DNA from 2 places in the Xanthomonas sp. F4 genome. Region 2 is predicted to be linked to the other one. Evidence: riboswitches for the same ligand, from Rfam matches in the RefSeq annotation. Region 2 holds a riboswitch; the other holds the start of a gene.

Region 1 (7,452 bases), on a different contig from region 2:
CATGCTGTTCGGCGAAGCGGATGTTCTCCTGCTTGCGCAGCTCGTATTCCCTGGCCGGGTGGATGTTGGGGTTGTAGAAGAACACCGTGTAGTCGATACCGGACTCGACGAAGGCCTCCATCAACTCGCCGGAACACGGCGCGCAACACGAGTGCAGCAGCAGGCGTCCACCGTCGCCGGGCAGGGTCAGGCGCTCGCGGACATTGCTCATGGCGAATCCGCCAACAGTTGCACGACGCTGGAGAAGTCCAGGCCGCCGCGGCCCTGGCGGCGGTTCAGCGCGTACAGGTTGCGCGCCAGTTCGCCGAGCGGGATCGCCGCGCCGGTGGCCATCGCCGCCTCCGCGGCCAGGCCCAGGTCCTTGAGCATCAGGTCGCTGCCGAAGCCGCCGCTGTAGCCGCGCGAGGCCGGCGCCTGTTCCAGCACGCCCGGCCACGGGTTGCAGACCTCGGTGGCCCAGCTGCGGCCGGTGCTGACCGCCATCATCCGCGACAGCGCCGCCGGATCCAGCCCATGCGCGGCGCCCAGCGCGAGCGCTTCGCCGGTCGCGGCCATGATCACCCCCAACGCCATGTTGTTGCACAGCTTGGCCACCTGCCCGGCGCCGGCCTCGCCCATGTGGAAGATATTGCGGCCCATCGCCTCCAGTACCGGCCGCGCGCGCTCCAGGGTCGCGGCCGGGCCGCCGACGATGAAGGTCAAGGTCCCGGCAGCGGCGCCGGCGGTGCCGCCGGACACCGGCGCATCCAGCGGCTGCAGGCCGCGGGCCTCGGCCGCAGCGGCCAGCGCGCGTGCGGAGGCGGGAGCGATCGTGCTGCTGTCGATGAGCAGCGCGCCTGCGGGAATGTGCGCGAGCAGCCCCTGCGCACCGAGGAACAGGTCTTCGACATGACGGCTGGCCGGCAGCATCGAGATCACCACCTCGGCCTCGGCGACCGCGGCCACCGCGCTGTCGGCGGCATGTGCGCCAGCGGCGGCGGCAGCCGCGAGGGCAGTGGGGTTGAGGTCGAACACGCGGACCACGTGCCCGGCCTTGACCAGGTTGACGGCCATCGGGCCGCCCATGTTGCCCAAACCGATGAAAGCGATCCGGCTCATGCGCGGGTCTCCGTGTGGCGGCCGAGATCGGCCAGGGGGTGGGCCTGCGGCGGCCAGGGCGCGTGGAAGAAATCGCGCGCCCACGCGGCGGACGCGGCCTCGAGGGTGGCCGGCTGCCAGTGCGGGGCGCGGTCCTTGTCGATCAGCAGCGCGCGGATGCCTTCGGCGAAATCGCCATGCGCGGCGCAGTGCAAGGCGACGGTGTACTCCAGCCGGAACACCTCGGCCAACGACAGCGATGCGGCGCGCTGCTGCAGCTCGAAGGCCAGCCGTGCCGAGCCTGGCGCGCCGGCCGCCAACGTCGCCTGCGCCGTCGCCATCCACGGATCGGTGGCATCGAGGCCGGCGATCGCCGCCACCACCGCGTCCAGCGTGGGGTGCGCACAGGCGCTGGCGATCGCCGCGGCGTGCCGTTGCAACGGACCGGCCGGCGCAGGCGTGGCGAAACGGGCCAGCAGCGCGTCCAGCGCGCGCGAGGTGTCTTGCGCGGCAGCCGGCCAGGACGTCGCCTGCAGCGCGGCCAGCACCTCCGCACGCGCCGCCTCCGGCACGTGCACATCGGCCATGCCGGCATAGATCGCATCGCCGGCACCGAGCGGTGCGCCGGTCAAGGCCAGGAACAGGCCCGCATGCGCCGGCACCCGCGACAACAGCCAACTGCCGCCGACGTCGGGAAACAGGCCAACCGTGATCTCGGGGAAGGCGAGCCGGGACCGTTCGCCGACCACGCGGTGGCTGGCGCCCGCCATCAGCCCGATCCCGCCGCCCATCACGATGCCGTGGCCCCAGCACAGCACCGGCTTGGGGAAGGTATGGATGCGGTAGTCGAGGCGGTACTCGGTTTCGAAAAAGGCCTCGGCATGCGCATCGCCGCGCGGGTCCGCCTGCGTGTCAACGCCGTGCGCCACGCGCTCGCGCATCCCGCGATACAGGCCATGCAGATCGCCGCCGGCGCAGAACGCCTTCTCGCCCGCGCCCTGCAGCACCACCAGTGCCACCGTCGCGTCCTGCGCCCACTGCGTCAGCTGCGCATCCAGCAGGCGCGCCATCTCCAGCGATAGGCCATTGAGGGTGCGCGGCGCGTTGAGCGTGGCGATGCCAATGCGGCGGCCGTCGCCAGCGGCACGCGTCTCGAACAGCACCGCGGCGGCGTCGGTGGCGAGCGCGCTCACGCGTTCCTCCATACAGGCGCACGCTTGCCGAGGAAGGCGTTGACGCCCTCGGCCTGGTCGGCGCTGTCGAACAGATCCACGAACGCCTCGCGCTCGCTGACCAGCGCGCTCGCATGCGACTGCATGCGGGTGGCCTGCACCAGGCGCTTGGCCGCGGCCACGCTGATCGGACTCTGCCGCGCCGCCTTGGCCGCCCAGTCCAGCGCGCGCGCCAGCGCCTGCCCGGTCGGCACGATTTCCTCGACCAGGCCGATCCGCAGCGCGGTCTCGGCGTCGACCCGTTCGCCGAGCAGGATCATGCGCTTGGCCCAGCCTTCGCCAACCAGCCGCGGCAGGTTCTGGGTGCCGCCGGCGCAGGGCAGCAGGCCGACCGTCGCTTCGGGCAAGGCCATCTGCGCCTGCGCCTCGGCGATGCGCAGGTCGCAGGCCAGCGCCGCTTCGAGCCCGCCGCCCATCGCATAGCCGTTGATCGCGGCGATGCTGACCCCGCGGAATCGGCTCAGCGCCTCGAAGGCCTCGCCGAAGCGCCGTGCCGCTTCGCGCGCGAGCGCCTTGTCGCCGTCGGCGAACTGCTTGAGGTCGGCACCCGCGCTGAAGAACTTCTCGCCGGCGCCCACGAGCACCAGCGCATAGATGTCGCGATCGGCGTCCAGCGCGCCGACCAGTTCGCCCAGCGCACGCAGGCTGTGCACCGTCCAGGTGTTGGCCGGCGGATTGGACAGGGTGACCACGGCAGTGTGGCCGTCGATCTGCAGGGCCAGCCCGGTCCAGTCCCGGCGGCGGTAGGAGGTGTCGGCGGCGCTCATCGCAATTCCTCTTCGGTGTTCAACAGGTGGCGCGCGACGATCACGCGCATGATTTCGTTGGTGCCTTCCAGGATCTGATGCACCCGGCTGTCGCGCAGCAGGCGTTCGACCGGGTACTCGCGGATGTAGCCGTAGCCGCCGTGCAACTGCAGCGCGTCGTTGCAGATCGAAAAGCCCGCATCGGTGGCGAAGCGCTTGGCCATCGCGCACCACACCGTCGCATCGCGCGCGCCGGCGTCGAGCTTGCGTGCGGCGGTGTGCACCATCTGCCGCGCGGCGACCAGTTGCGTGGCCATGTCGGCCAGGGTGAACTGCAGGGCCTGGAACTCGGCGAGCTTCTTGCCGAACTGGCGGCGCTCGCCCAGATAGCGCCGCGCCGCGTCCAGGGCGCCCTGCCCCGCGCCCAGCGAGCACGCAGCGATGTTGAGGCGGCCGCCATCGAGGCCGCGCATCGCGATGCGGAAGCCCTCGCCCTCTTCGCCCAGGCGATGCGCGAGCGGCACGCGCACGCCGTCGAAACTCACCGCGCGGGTCGGCTGGCTGTGCCAGCCCAGCTTGTCCTCGTTGCGCCCATAGGCGATGCCCGCCGCATCGGCCGGCACAGCGAACGCGCTGATGCCGCGCGGGCCGTCCTCGCCGGTGCGCGCCATCACCACCAGCAGGTCGGTCGCGCCGGCGCCGGAAATGAACGCCTTGCTGCCGTCGATGCGGTAGCCGTCACCATCGCGCACCGCCCGGGTCTTCAGCGCGGCCGCGTCGGAGCCGGCACCGGGTTCGGTCAGGCAGTACGAGGCGAGCTTGGCGCCACTGGCCAACGCCGCGCCCCAGTCCCTGCACACGGCCGGCGTGGCGAAACGGGTCAGCATCCAGGTGGCCATGTTGTGGATGCTGATGAAGGCCGCGGTGGACGGATCGACCGCGGCCAGTTCCTCGAACACGATCGCCGCATCCAGGCGCGACAGCCCGCTGCCGCCGGCGTGCTCGTCCACGTACAGGCCGCAGAAGCCGAGTTCGCCGGCCTTGCCGATCGCCTCGCGCGGAAAGATCCCGTCCGCGTCCCAGCGCGCCGCGTGCGGCGCCAGTTCGGCCTGGGCGAAGCCGCGCGCGGCCTCGCGATAGGCGCGCTGCGCCTCGTCCAGCCCGACATCGGCCGACTGCTCCAGCGGCCACTGCATCGCCGCGGCCATCACGACAGGCGGATCGTGGTGTTGACGCCCTGCCCGGCGCCGGCATCGTCGAACCAGCGCGCAGTGACGGTCTTGGTCTGCGTGTAGAACTGCACCGCCTGCTTGCCGTAGGGGCCGAGGTCGCCGAGCTTGGAGGCACGCGAACCGGTGAACGAGAACAGCGGCACCGGCACCGGAATCGGCACGTTGATGCCGACCTGGCCGACATCGATCTCCTCCTGGAACTTGCGTGCGGCGGCGCCGGACTGGGTGAACAGCGCCGTGCCGTTGCCGTTCGGATTGACGTTGACCAGGGCGATCGCATCTTCCAGCGTAGCCGCCTCCAGGATCACCAGCACCGGGCCGAAGATCTCCTCGTCGTAGATGCGCATGCCCGGCGCGACCCCGGAGAAGATCGTCGGGCCGACGAAGTTGCCATGAGCGAATCCGGGCACCGTCGGGTTGCGTCCGTCCAGTTCCAGCGTCGCGCCCTCGGCGATGCCGGTGGCGATCAGCGCTTCGATGCGCTCGCGCGCACTGCGCGAGATCACCGGCCCCAGATCGGTGCCGGGTTCGCTGCCGGCGTTGACCTTGAGCGTCTGCGCCTTGGCCACCAGCGCCGGAATCCACTGCCGCGCCTCGCCGACCAGCACCAGCGTCGAAGCGGCCATGCAGCGCTGGCCGGCGGCGCCGAAGGCCGCCCCCACCAACGCGTCGAGGGTCTGCTCGCGCGCCGCATCCGGCAACACCACCGCATGGTTCTTCGCGCCCATCATGCATTGCACGCGTTTGCCGGCCAGCGCCGCACGCCGGTAGACGTGGGTGCCGACCTTGGTGGAGCCGACGAACGACAGCGCCTTGATGTCGGCGTGGTCGCACAGCGCATCGACCACCTCGGCGCCGCCATGCACGACGTTCAGCACGCCCTTGGGCACGCCCGCCTGCACCGCCAGTTCGACCAGGCGCATGGTCACCAGCGGATCCTGCTCGGATGGCTTGAGCACGAAGGTGTTGCCGGTGGCGATGGCCATCGGGAACATCCACAGCGGGATCATCGCCGGGAAGTTGAACGGGGTGATGCCGGCGCACACGCCCAACGGCTGCAAGAGCGTGTAGGTATCCACGCCGTTGGCGACGTTGTTGGCCAGTTCGCCGAGCTGCAGGTTGCCGATCGCCGCGGCCTGTTCCACCACTTCCAGGCCGCGGAACACGTCGCCTTCCGCGTCCGCCAGGGTCTTGCCCTGCTCGCGGGTGAGGATCGCCGCCAGCTCGCCCATGTGCGCACGGATCAGTTGCTGATAGGCCAGGAAGATCCGCGCGCGGGTGCCGATCGGCGTCTTGCGCCAACTCGCGAACGCGCGTTGCGCGGCGGCCACGGCGGCATCCACTTCCGCGGCCGTGGCGAACGGCACGCGCGCGAGCACGTCCTGGGTCGCCGGATCGACGACCTCGCGCCATTGGCTGCTGCTGGATTCGACGAACGCACCGTCGATCAAGAGCTTGACGGTCGCCACGTCGGCGCCGGTCCGGGTCATCTGGTTCACGGGTCCTGTCTCCTCATCGCATCACCACCGGGCGGGCGGCGATGGACAGGACAAGCGAACGCGCGGCGCAAGGGCCCCGACGTCGTTCCGCTCGTCAGGTTGCCCACCGCAACACCCGAGAAAGAACGTCGCAGGACGTCCACGTCAGGCCGGTCTCCGGGCTTGCGAGCAATGCGCGACCGCATCACCCCGACACCTTCCCGCTTGCGCAGTGGTCTGTTGTCGGGTGTTCTCGCCTACCGTTGCGGGGGCAGCGCCGGCATCGGACCGGCTTCCCGTTTCACCCGGTGCGTCTTGCGACGACCAGGCACCTGAAGCGTGGCCAGTGTAGTCGCGCCGCGGCGACGGCAACACGCTGCAGCGCAGCGCGCGGTGTTGGCGTCGGCACGCAGCGCCGCCATTGCCGACCGCACACAGCCGCGTTCGCCTCAGCAGGCGGCGCGTATCACCAGCATGCACAGCGCCGCAGCGGCGACACCGGATTCCCTGCAGCGATCAACCGAATGCGCTGCAGTGATCACGGGCGCTGCGGGCCATCGCAGCACCCCACGCGGAACGCCGGCCTGCACGCGCCGCTATAGCCGATGCTAAGAAGAGAAGCTGCAGGTTCGCGTGCGTTCCAGGTATGTTCGCCGCAATTGACGGCTGTTAGACTGCGCGTCCCCTTGGGGAGTAGCCTGCTGTCCGACCTGCGCGGACAGCGCCCGTGTCAACACACTCGGCCGATGCGCCGTGGTACGGGCAGCCAGTTCGGTTGGCGAGACCAGCGGCGAGTGCGCAAGGCGAAGGCCGGGCGCGCGCGCTCGTCGTTGTCGCCTGTCCCGGTACGGTTCCCCATGTCGTTTCTTTCGATTCTCCTGCTCGGCATCGCCATGTCGACCGACGCCTTCGCCGCCGCGGTTGGCAAGGGCGCGGCGATGCAACGTCCGCGCTGGGCCGACGCGCTGCGCGCCGGCCTGATCTTCGGCTGCATCGAGGCGCTGACCCCGGCGCTGGGCTGGGTGCTGGGCCAGGCCGCGTCCAAGTACGTGGTCGCCTTCGACCACTGGATCGCCTTCGGCCTGCTCGGCGCGCTGGGCGTGCACATGATCGTCGCCGGCCTCAAGCCGGAGTCCGACGCGCCCGACGAGGCCGCGCCCAAGCGTCACGGCTTCTGGAGCCTGGCCGCCACCGGGTTCGCCACCAGCATCGACGCGATGGCGGTCGGCGTCGGCCTGGCCTTCCTGGACGTGAACATCGTCGAGGTCGCGGCGATCATCGGCCTGTGCACGCTGACCATGGTCACCCTGGGCATCATGCTCGGCCGCGCGCTCGGCGCGCTGGCCGGCAAGCGGGCGGAGATCGTCGGCGGCGCCCTGCTGATCGCGATCGGCAGCACCATCCTGTTCGAGCATCTGCACGGCGCGGGGTGAGCGCCGCGGCGCCTGTTTCGGCCGGGATTGGGGATTCGGGATTGGGGATGTGCGGCGACGGTGCGCGCCCATCCCGCCATGCCGGCGCCTTCGGTCAGGCCGGCCTGTCAGTGAAGTTCAGGTAGGTGGACAGGATGCAGTGATGGCACTGCGCAGCGCCACCCAGGGAGTTGGGTGGCGCTGCGCGACCAACATCATGAGTTCTGCGGGAAGAATCCATAACTTGCCGTTGAAATTGATGGCGTGTTCGGGAA
Region 2 (7,452 bases):
TCGGTCTCCAGGCGGATCGCGTGTTCGAAGGCCTGGTGCACGTAGTCGGTCAGCTCGTTGGTCTGCAGCTCGGCGTTCTCGCCGATGATGGCGCGGATCAGCTCGCTGATGAACTTGGTGTGGGCCAGTTCGTCGCGGTTGATGAAGCTGATGATCTTGCCGGTGCCGGTCATGCGGTTCTGCCGCACCAGGTTGTAGAAATACGCGAAGCCGGAATAGAAGTTGATGCCTTCCAGGATCGAGGACTGGATCAGCGAGCGCAGCAGGGTCTCGGCGGTCTTCTCGCGCATGAAGTCGTCGTAGGCCTGCATGATCGGCTGGTTGCGCGCGATGATGGTCGGGTGCGTCCGCGCGATCTCGAACACGCGGTTCTGGTCAGCCAGGCCGGCGATCGACGCCAGCACGTACGAGTAGCTCTCGTTGTGGATCACTTCCTGCTGGCCGATGATCGCGGCATTGGCGTGCGCGGCCGGGTCGGTGATGTATTCGGCGACGTTGTAGATGAAGCGCGTCTGCGGCGAATCCAGCGTGGCCAGCAGGCCGATGATCGAGTCGTAGGCGTTCTTCTCGCGCGCCGACAGCTCCCCGTACTGCTTGGCATCGCCCTTCATGTCCACTTCGTCGGGGATCCAGAAGTTGGTCGACAGCTCCTTGTACGCCCGGTAGAAGGACGGATACGGGATGTCGTTCCAGTTGAGGATGCCGCTGGTGGTGCCGTTGATGATGCCGGTGGAGCGGTTGGGGTGCAGCGGTTCGAGGATCTTGATGCGGTCGAGCGCGATGGCCATGGATTTGCTTCGTCAAGTCGGGTGAACGGCGCCGGCGGGCGGCGCGGGAATGCGAAACGCGCGGCGGCCATGGGCCGCCGCGCGCCGGTGGCGTCAGACGCCGGCGATCAGCTCGAGCACCACTCGCACTCGCTGATGTCGATGTCGTTGGAACGCACGTAGTAGGTGGTCTTCAGGCCTTCCTTCCACGCGGTCATGTGCAGGTCCAGCAGGGTGCTGGCGCGGATGCCGCTGGGCACGTAGAAGTTGAAGCTGATCGACTGGTCGACGTGGCGCTGGCGGCGCGCGTTCTGGCGCACGCTGGCGAACTGGTCGACCTTGTAGGCGCCCTTCTCGTAGTACGGGTAGGTGTCCACGGTCAGCCCCGGCGCCACCACCGGACGGCGGAAATCCTTCTTCTCTTCATAGTAGAACGCGCTGTAGATCGGGTCGATCGACGCAGTGGAGCCGGCGATCTGCGCGGTGCTCATGTTCGGCGCCACCGCCACCATCCAGGCGTTGCGCACGCCATGCACGCTCACCTGCGCGGCCAGTTCCTGCCACTCGGCGCTGTCGTAGCCGCGCTTGCTGAAGTACTCGCCGTTCTGCCAGTCGCTGCCCTTGAACACCTTGTACGCGCCCTTCTCCTTGGCCAGCGCCAGGCTCGCCTGGATGGTCAGGTAGTTGATGCGCTCGTACAGCTCATCGCTGTAGTCTTCGGCCGCACGCGAGTTCCAGTCGATGCCCTTCTGCGCCAGCAGGTGGTGCCAGCCGAAGGTGCCCAGACCGATCGCGCGGTACTTCTGGTTGGTGATGGTGGCCTGCGGCACCGGCAGCTCGTTGAGGTCGATGACGTTGTCGAGCATGCGCACCTGCACGCGGATCAGCCGCTCCAGGATGTCCGGCGACAGCAGGTCCGGCTGCGCGGTGACCGCGCGGCCCAGGTTCACCGAGGACAGGTTGCACACGACGAAGTCGCCGGCCTGCTTGGTGGTGACGATCTGGTCGCCGCTGATCATCTCCTGGATGACCCGCGTCGGGCTCATGTTCTGCAGGATCTCGGTGCACAGGTTGCTGGAATAGACCATGCCCTGGTGCTTGTTCGGGTTCATGCGATTGACTTCGTCGCGATAGAACATGAACGGGTTGCCGGTCTCCAGCTGGCTGACCATGATCCGCTTGAACATGTCGATGGCCTTGACCACCTTGCGGCCGATGCGCTCGTCGGCCACCACTTCCTCGTAACGCGCGCGGAAGCTGCCTTCGCCGCGCTTCTCGTCGAAGAAGTCCTGCAGGTACCAGCCCTTGACCTCCTTCACCTCGTGCGGGTCGAACAGGTACCACTCGCCGCGGCGCTCGACCGCTTCCATGAAGATGTCCGGCACGCACACCGCGGTGAACACGTCGTGCGCGCGCAGGCGCTGGTCGCCGTTGTTCAGGCGCAGGTCCAGGAACGCCTCGATGTCGCGGTGCCAGATGTCCAGGTACACGGCGATGGCGCCCTTGCGCTGGCCGAGCTGGTCCACCGACACGGCGGTGTTGTTGAGCTGCTTGATCCACGGCACCACGCCGCCGCTGGAGTTCTTGACCCCGCGGATCGCCGAGCCGGAGGAACGCACGTAGCCCAGGTAGGCGCCGACGCCGCCGCCGTGCTTGGACACGCGCGCCACGTCGGTGTTGGAGTCGTAGATGCCCTGCAGGCTGTCGTCGACGGTGTCGATGAAGCAGCTCGACAGCTGCCCGCCGATCTTGCCGGCGTTGGCCAGGGTCGGGGTGGCCACTGTCATGTACAGGTTGGACAGCGCCCAGTAGGCCTCGCCGACCAGCTGCATGCGGCGCTCGCGCGGCTTCTCGTCCTGCATCAGGTACAGGGCGATGGTCAGCCAGCGCTCCTGCGGCAGTTCGTAGACCTTGCGCGAGTTATCGGTGGCCAGGTAACGCGTGGCCAGCAGGTACAGGCCGTTGTACGCGAACAGCTTGTCGCGCTCCGGATCGATCATGCGGCCGGCTTCGGCCAGTTCGTCCTTGGAGTAGTTCTTGAGGATGTCGATCGAGTACACGCCGCGGTCGGCCAGGCTTTCCTGCAGACCGACATAGGAGCCGTACTTCTCGCCGGCATCGTAGAAACGGTTCTTGCTGGCGCGCTTGTACAGGCGGTCCAGGTACAGGCGCGCGGCGAAGTACTCCCACTCCGGCGTGGCGATGTCCACGCGCGACTCGGCCTCGCGGATCAGGTAGTCGACCATGTCGTCGGCCGACAGGCTTTCCCTCTTCTCGATGAAGGCGAAGGCCTTGCGCTCGTAGTCGCTCACGTCCAGCTGCGGGAACTCGGCGTGGATCCGGTCCAGGGTGCGCTGCAGGCGCGAACGGTCGAAGGCCATGCGGCGGTTGCCGCCGTCCTTGACGATCCAGGTCACGGCGCGCTGGTCGTTGCTCGGCTCGCTGCTGGCCGGCTCCGGCTGGGCGGTGGCGGCAGTGGCGGCGGCGGTCGTGGGGTCGACGGCGGCGTCGACGGACGCGGTGGCCGGCAGGCTGTGGGTCTGGCTCATGAAGGTCTCCAAGCGTGGTGCACGCGGCCGCCCGACCCTCGCAGGCAGCGGTCCGACCGGGTCCGAAGGGGCAGGCGGTGTCGCGAAGACTGCAAACGGCGCAGGCACCGGGCCTGCGGGCGGTCATCGCTGCACCGACCATCTCCCCCCGGAGATCGCGCGGTCGGCGCCGCGCGGTGTGCTTCGCGCGGCTGTCGGCAGGTCTTCGGGCTGATGGGCAACGGCCGTGGCCGGTTCCTAGCCCGTCGCTTCCCAAGGCGGGCGCCTCAGTGCGGATGACGGGTTCGTTCCCAATTACCGCTGCGGGGCAGCGCCGGAATTGGCGTTGGCACGCCGCACCGGCTTCCCTTTTGATCCCGCGGCTTGGGGCCGCCGGAACCGACCACCCCAAGATAGTGTGGTCGGTCGACGACGTCAACGCTAAATATGGGTCAAATTACGAAAACCTAAGCCTGGCAACGGTTTGCCGTCGGCAGCCGGTTTCGGCCCCGCCGCGGAGAACGTTCGCGGCCATAACGGGGCCGTGAAGCCGGGCCCCGGAAAGGGCCAAGATGCCATCGAAACGGCCCGCCGGCCGCCCGGCGCGCGCCCTCCCCGGCCATCCGCGCCGCCGGTCGGCTCAGTCGCCTTGCTTGTGCTTGTGCGGCTTGAGGGATTTCGTGTTTCCCGGAATGTCCTTGTTGTCCCGCTGACGCCGATCCGGCTTGCCGGTGCTCTTTGCGATGCGCCTGGGGCCAGGCTTGATGCCCATCATCACACTCCACGGGGGGGCGACCGAAGCAATCGAAGCCACATCTTCAACGTGCAGCGGCCTCAGGCCGCCATGCACTGCTGCAACAGCAACGGCAGCGCCACCGCCGCGCTGTCGCGCCAGTGCAGATCGGCGCGCACCGACAGCGCGCTGGGTTCGGGGTTGATCTCGACCACGCAGGCGCCGCGCTCCTTGGCCTGCAGCGGCAGGCTGGCGGCCGGATAGACCAGGCCGGAACTGCCGATCACCAGCACCAGGTCGGCGGCGTCCGCCGCGGTCTGCGCGCGCGTCCACTCCGCCGCCGGCAGCGCTTCGCCGAACCACACCACGCCCGGGCGCACCGTGCCGCCGCAGGCCGCGCACACCGGCGGCGCCAGGCGCTGGCTCGGCGTGTGCACGTCCACCGGCGGCAGCAGCCCGCGCCAGGGCTGGCCGCAGTCGCTGCAGCGCAGCGCCGACAGGCGGCCGTGCACATGCGCGGCGACCTCGCTGCCGGCGCGCTGGTGCAGGTCGTCCACGTTCTGGGTCACCAGCGTGGTGTGGCGGACCTCGGCCAGGCGCGCCAGCGCAAGATGCCCGGCATGCGGCTGCGCCAGCGCCACGATCGCCATGCGCCAGCGGTACCAGCCCCAGACCAGGGCCGGATCGGCGCGCCAGGCGTCCTCGGTGGCCAGTTGCTCGGGATCGAAGCGCGACCACAGGCTGTCGTCCTGGCCGCGAAAGGTCGGCACCCCGCTCTCGGCGGACATGCCGGCACCGGTCAGCACCAGCACACGACGCGCGCCCTGCAGGAAGGCGGCGACGGTCTCGGCGTTGTAGGCGGAACTGAGCATGGCGCGCCCGATTTGATGGAGCGCAAACTATTACATTGACGTAGGGCGGCCTCAATGTGCGCGGCAACACGCGCGGCACCCGCAACGCGAACGGGCGGCCACTGGCCGCCCGTCGCTTACCGCCATGGACCGGCGCACGCACCGGCCAAGACATCCCGCTCGCTGGCTCAGCCGAGCACGACCAGCTTGACGTCGATATTGCCGCGGGTGGCGTTGGAGTACGGGCACACCTGGTGCGCCTTCTCCACCAGCGATTCCAGCGTCGCACGCTCCACGCCCGGCGCCGCGATGCGCAGTTCCACCGCGATACCGAAGCCGCCCGGGATCTGGCCGATGCCGACATGGCCCTCGATGTTCGTCTCGGCCGGCAGCGTCACCTTCTCCTGCCCGGCGACGAACTTCAGCGCGCCGATGAAGCAGGCCGAGTAGCCGGCCGCGAACAGCTGCTCCGGGTTGGTGCCGTCGCCGCCGGCGCCGCCCAGCTCGCGCGGGGTCGACAGCTTGACGTCCAACGCCTTGTCGGGGGTGGCGGCGCGGCCGTCGCGGCCCCCGGTGGCGGTGGCAGTGGCGGTGTAGACGATGGTGGTCGGTGAAGCCATGGTGGTTCTCCTTGGAGGGTGGCGCCGCGGCGCCATGGGTGTAGAGGGGATGGGGTGATCGGAGCCGGAATCGCTCAGGGCGCGGCCAGCAACTTGCCGCGGACCTCTTCCAGGTCGTGCTTGAGCCGGGTCAGTTGCTGCAGGTCGCAGGCGACCGCGCACAGCACGCCTTCCGGCACTGCCTGCGCACGCGCACGCAGGGCCTGGCCCTCGGCGGTCAGCGCGATCAGCACGCGGCGCTCGTCCTCGGCGGCGCGGCGGCGGGTCAGCAGGCCGACCGCCTCCAGGCGCTTGAGCAGCGGGGTCAGCGTGGCCGAATCCAGGAACAGCTTCTCGCCGATGTCCGAGACGCTGCAGCCGTCCTGTTCCCACAGCACCAGCATCACCAGGTACTGCGGATAGGTCAGGCCGAGCTCGCCCAGCAGCCCGCGGTAGAGCTTGTGCATCGCCAGGTTGGCCGAATACAGCGCGAAGCACAGCTGGGTGTCCAGCTTCAGCAGCGCGGTGGCGTCGGGGGGAGAGGTGCGGTCCATGGAGGGGATATTACATAGCGCGCGATTCAATCGCAAGCGATATTTTTGCCGGCGCTAACTTCCGGCTGAAGCGGTCGGCGTCCTGCCACTGCGCCGCCGCTGGCGCAGGATTACGCTGCCGCGCAGCCCGAGGAGCTTCCGCATGCGTATCGCGTTCCTGCTGTTGGCCGCACTCGGCGCTGCGCCCGCCGCCGTCGTGCCGAACACCCTGCCCGCCGGCCCCGTGCTGGTCGGTGCCGGCGCCGACGCGCTGGCGCGTGAAACCCATCGCCAATGCCCAACGGTGCCGACCGACCGGCTCACCCCGGCCGACCTGCTCGATGCCGAGGACACGTTTCGCGACGGGCTGTCGGTGGCGCAGCGCCAGGCCATGGACCGGCAGTTGCCGCAGGACGGCGCGTTCGGCCCGGCCCGCTGCGCGCACCGCGAGGGCGGCGCCAGTTGCCTGGCGGCCTCCTATCTGGAAGAGATTGCGGCCGCGGGCCTGATGCCGCGCTTCGTCGCCGGGCTGTGTGCGCCCGGCGCAGTGCGCTGAGCGCGCGCCGGCGGTCCTGCATTCAGACCCGGTGCGCGGCCGACAGGTACTCGGCGCTCTGCATCTCGATCAGCCGCGAGGCGGTGCGCTCGAAGGCGCCGGCCAGGCGCTCGCCGGTGTACAGCGACGGCGGCGGATCCTGCGCGGTGCAGACCAGGTTGACGTGACGGTCGTACAGCTCGTCGATCAGGTTGACGAAGCGCCGCGCCGCGTCCTCGTTCATGCGGTCGAAGTGCGGGATGCCGCCGAGCAGCACGGTGGTGAACTCGTGCGCGATCTCGATGTAGTCGCTGGGACCGCGCGGGCCTTCGCACAAGGCGACGAAATCGAACCAGACGATGCTCTTGCCGCGCGCGCGCACCGGGATCTTGCGTCCCTCGATCTCGATGTTGCCGCGGCGCGCCTCGGCCTTGCCGGTCAGCTCGCTCCAGCGTTGTTCCAGCCAGGCATCGCTGTCCTCGGCCAGCGGCGCGCGGTACACCGGCGAGCGGGTCAGCGCGCGCATGCGGTAGTCCTCGGTGCCCTCGGCGTACAGCTCCACGCAGTAGGTCTGCAGCAGCGCGATCGCCGGCAGGAAGCTGTCGCGCTGCAGGCCGTTGAGGTACAGGTTCTGCGGCGCGGTATTGGAGGTGGTGACCAGGGTCACGCCCTCGGCGAACAGGCGCTCGAGCAGGCGCGACAGCAGCATCGCATCGCCGATGTCGGTGACGAAGAACTCATCCAGCACCAGCACGCGCAGCCGGCTGCGCCACTCCTGCGCGATCTTCGCCAGCGGATCGCTCTGCCCGGCATGCGCGCGCAGGCGCTCGTGCACGCCGCGCATGAAGCGGTGGAAATGGGTGCGGTACTTCCGCGTGATCGGCAGGCCGTCGTAGAACAGATCGA

What was found. Region 2 has a riboswitch for cobalamin ahead of FHR66_RS19190 (ribonucleoside-diphosphate reductase subunit alpha). Riboswitches for the same ligand answer to the same signal wherever they lie in the genome.
Region 1: another riboswitch for cobalamin. It lies ahead of FHR66_RS16490 (CoA-acylating methylmalonate-semialdehyde dehydrogenase); the one in region 2 lies ahead of FHR66_RS19190 (ribonucleoside-diphosphate reductase subunit alpha).

Annotation. Positions count from the first base shown of each region.
Region 1 is NZ_JAASQX010000005.1:177,807-185,258, reverse strand. It holds gene FHR66_RS16515 (epoxyqueuosine reductase QueH) at 1-211, opposite strand, end outside; gene mmsB (3-hydroxyisobutyrate dehydrogenase) at 208-1,098, opposite strand; gene FHR66_RS16505 (enoyl-CoA hydratase/isomerase family protein) at 1,095-2,270, opposite strand; gene FHR66_RS16500 (enoyl-CoA hydratase) at 2,267-3,076, opposite strand; gene FHR66_RS16495 (acyl-CoA dehydrogenase family protein) at 3,073-4,263, opposite strand; gene FHR66_RS16490 (CoA-acylating methylmalonate-semialdehyde dehydrogenase) at 4,263-5,777, opposite strand; cobalamin riboswitch at 5,917-6,116, opposite strand; gene mntP (manganese efflux pump MntP) at 6,623-7,198, shown strand.
Region 2 is NZ_JAASQX010000008.1:4,098-11,549, reverse strand. It holds gene FHR66_RS19195 (ribonucleotide-diphosphate reductase subunit beta) at 1-788, opposite strand, end outside; gene FHR66_RS19190 (ribonucleoside-diphosphate reductase subunit alpha) at 896-3,316, opposite strand; cobalamin riboswitch at 3,496-3,714, opposite strand; gene FHR66_RS21195 (hypothetical protein) at 3,936-4,067, opposite strand; gene FHR66_RS19185 (SIR2 family NAD-dependent protein deacylase) at 4,130-4,900, opposite strand; gene FHR66_RS19180 (organic hydroperoxide resistance protein) at 5,068-5,499, opposite strand; gene FHR66_RS19175 (MarR family winged helix-turn-helix transcriptional regulator) at 5,574-6,032, opposite strand; gene FHR66_RS19170 (hypothetical protein) at 6,175-6,567, shown strand; gene zapE (cell division protein ZapE) at 6,590-7,452, opposite strand, start outside.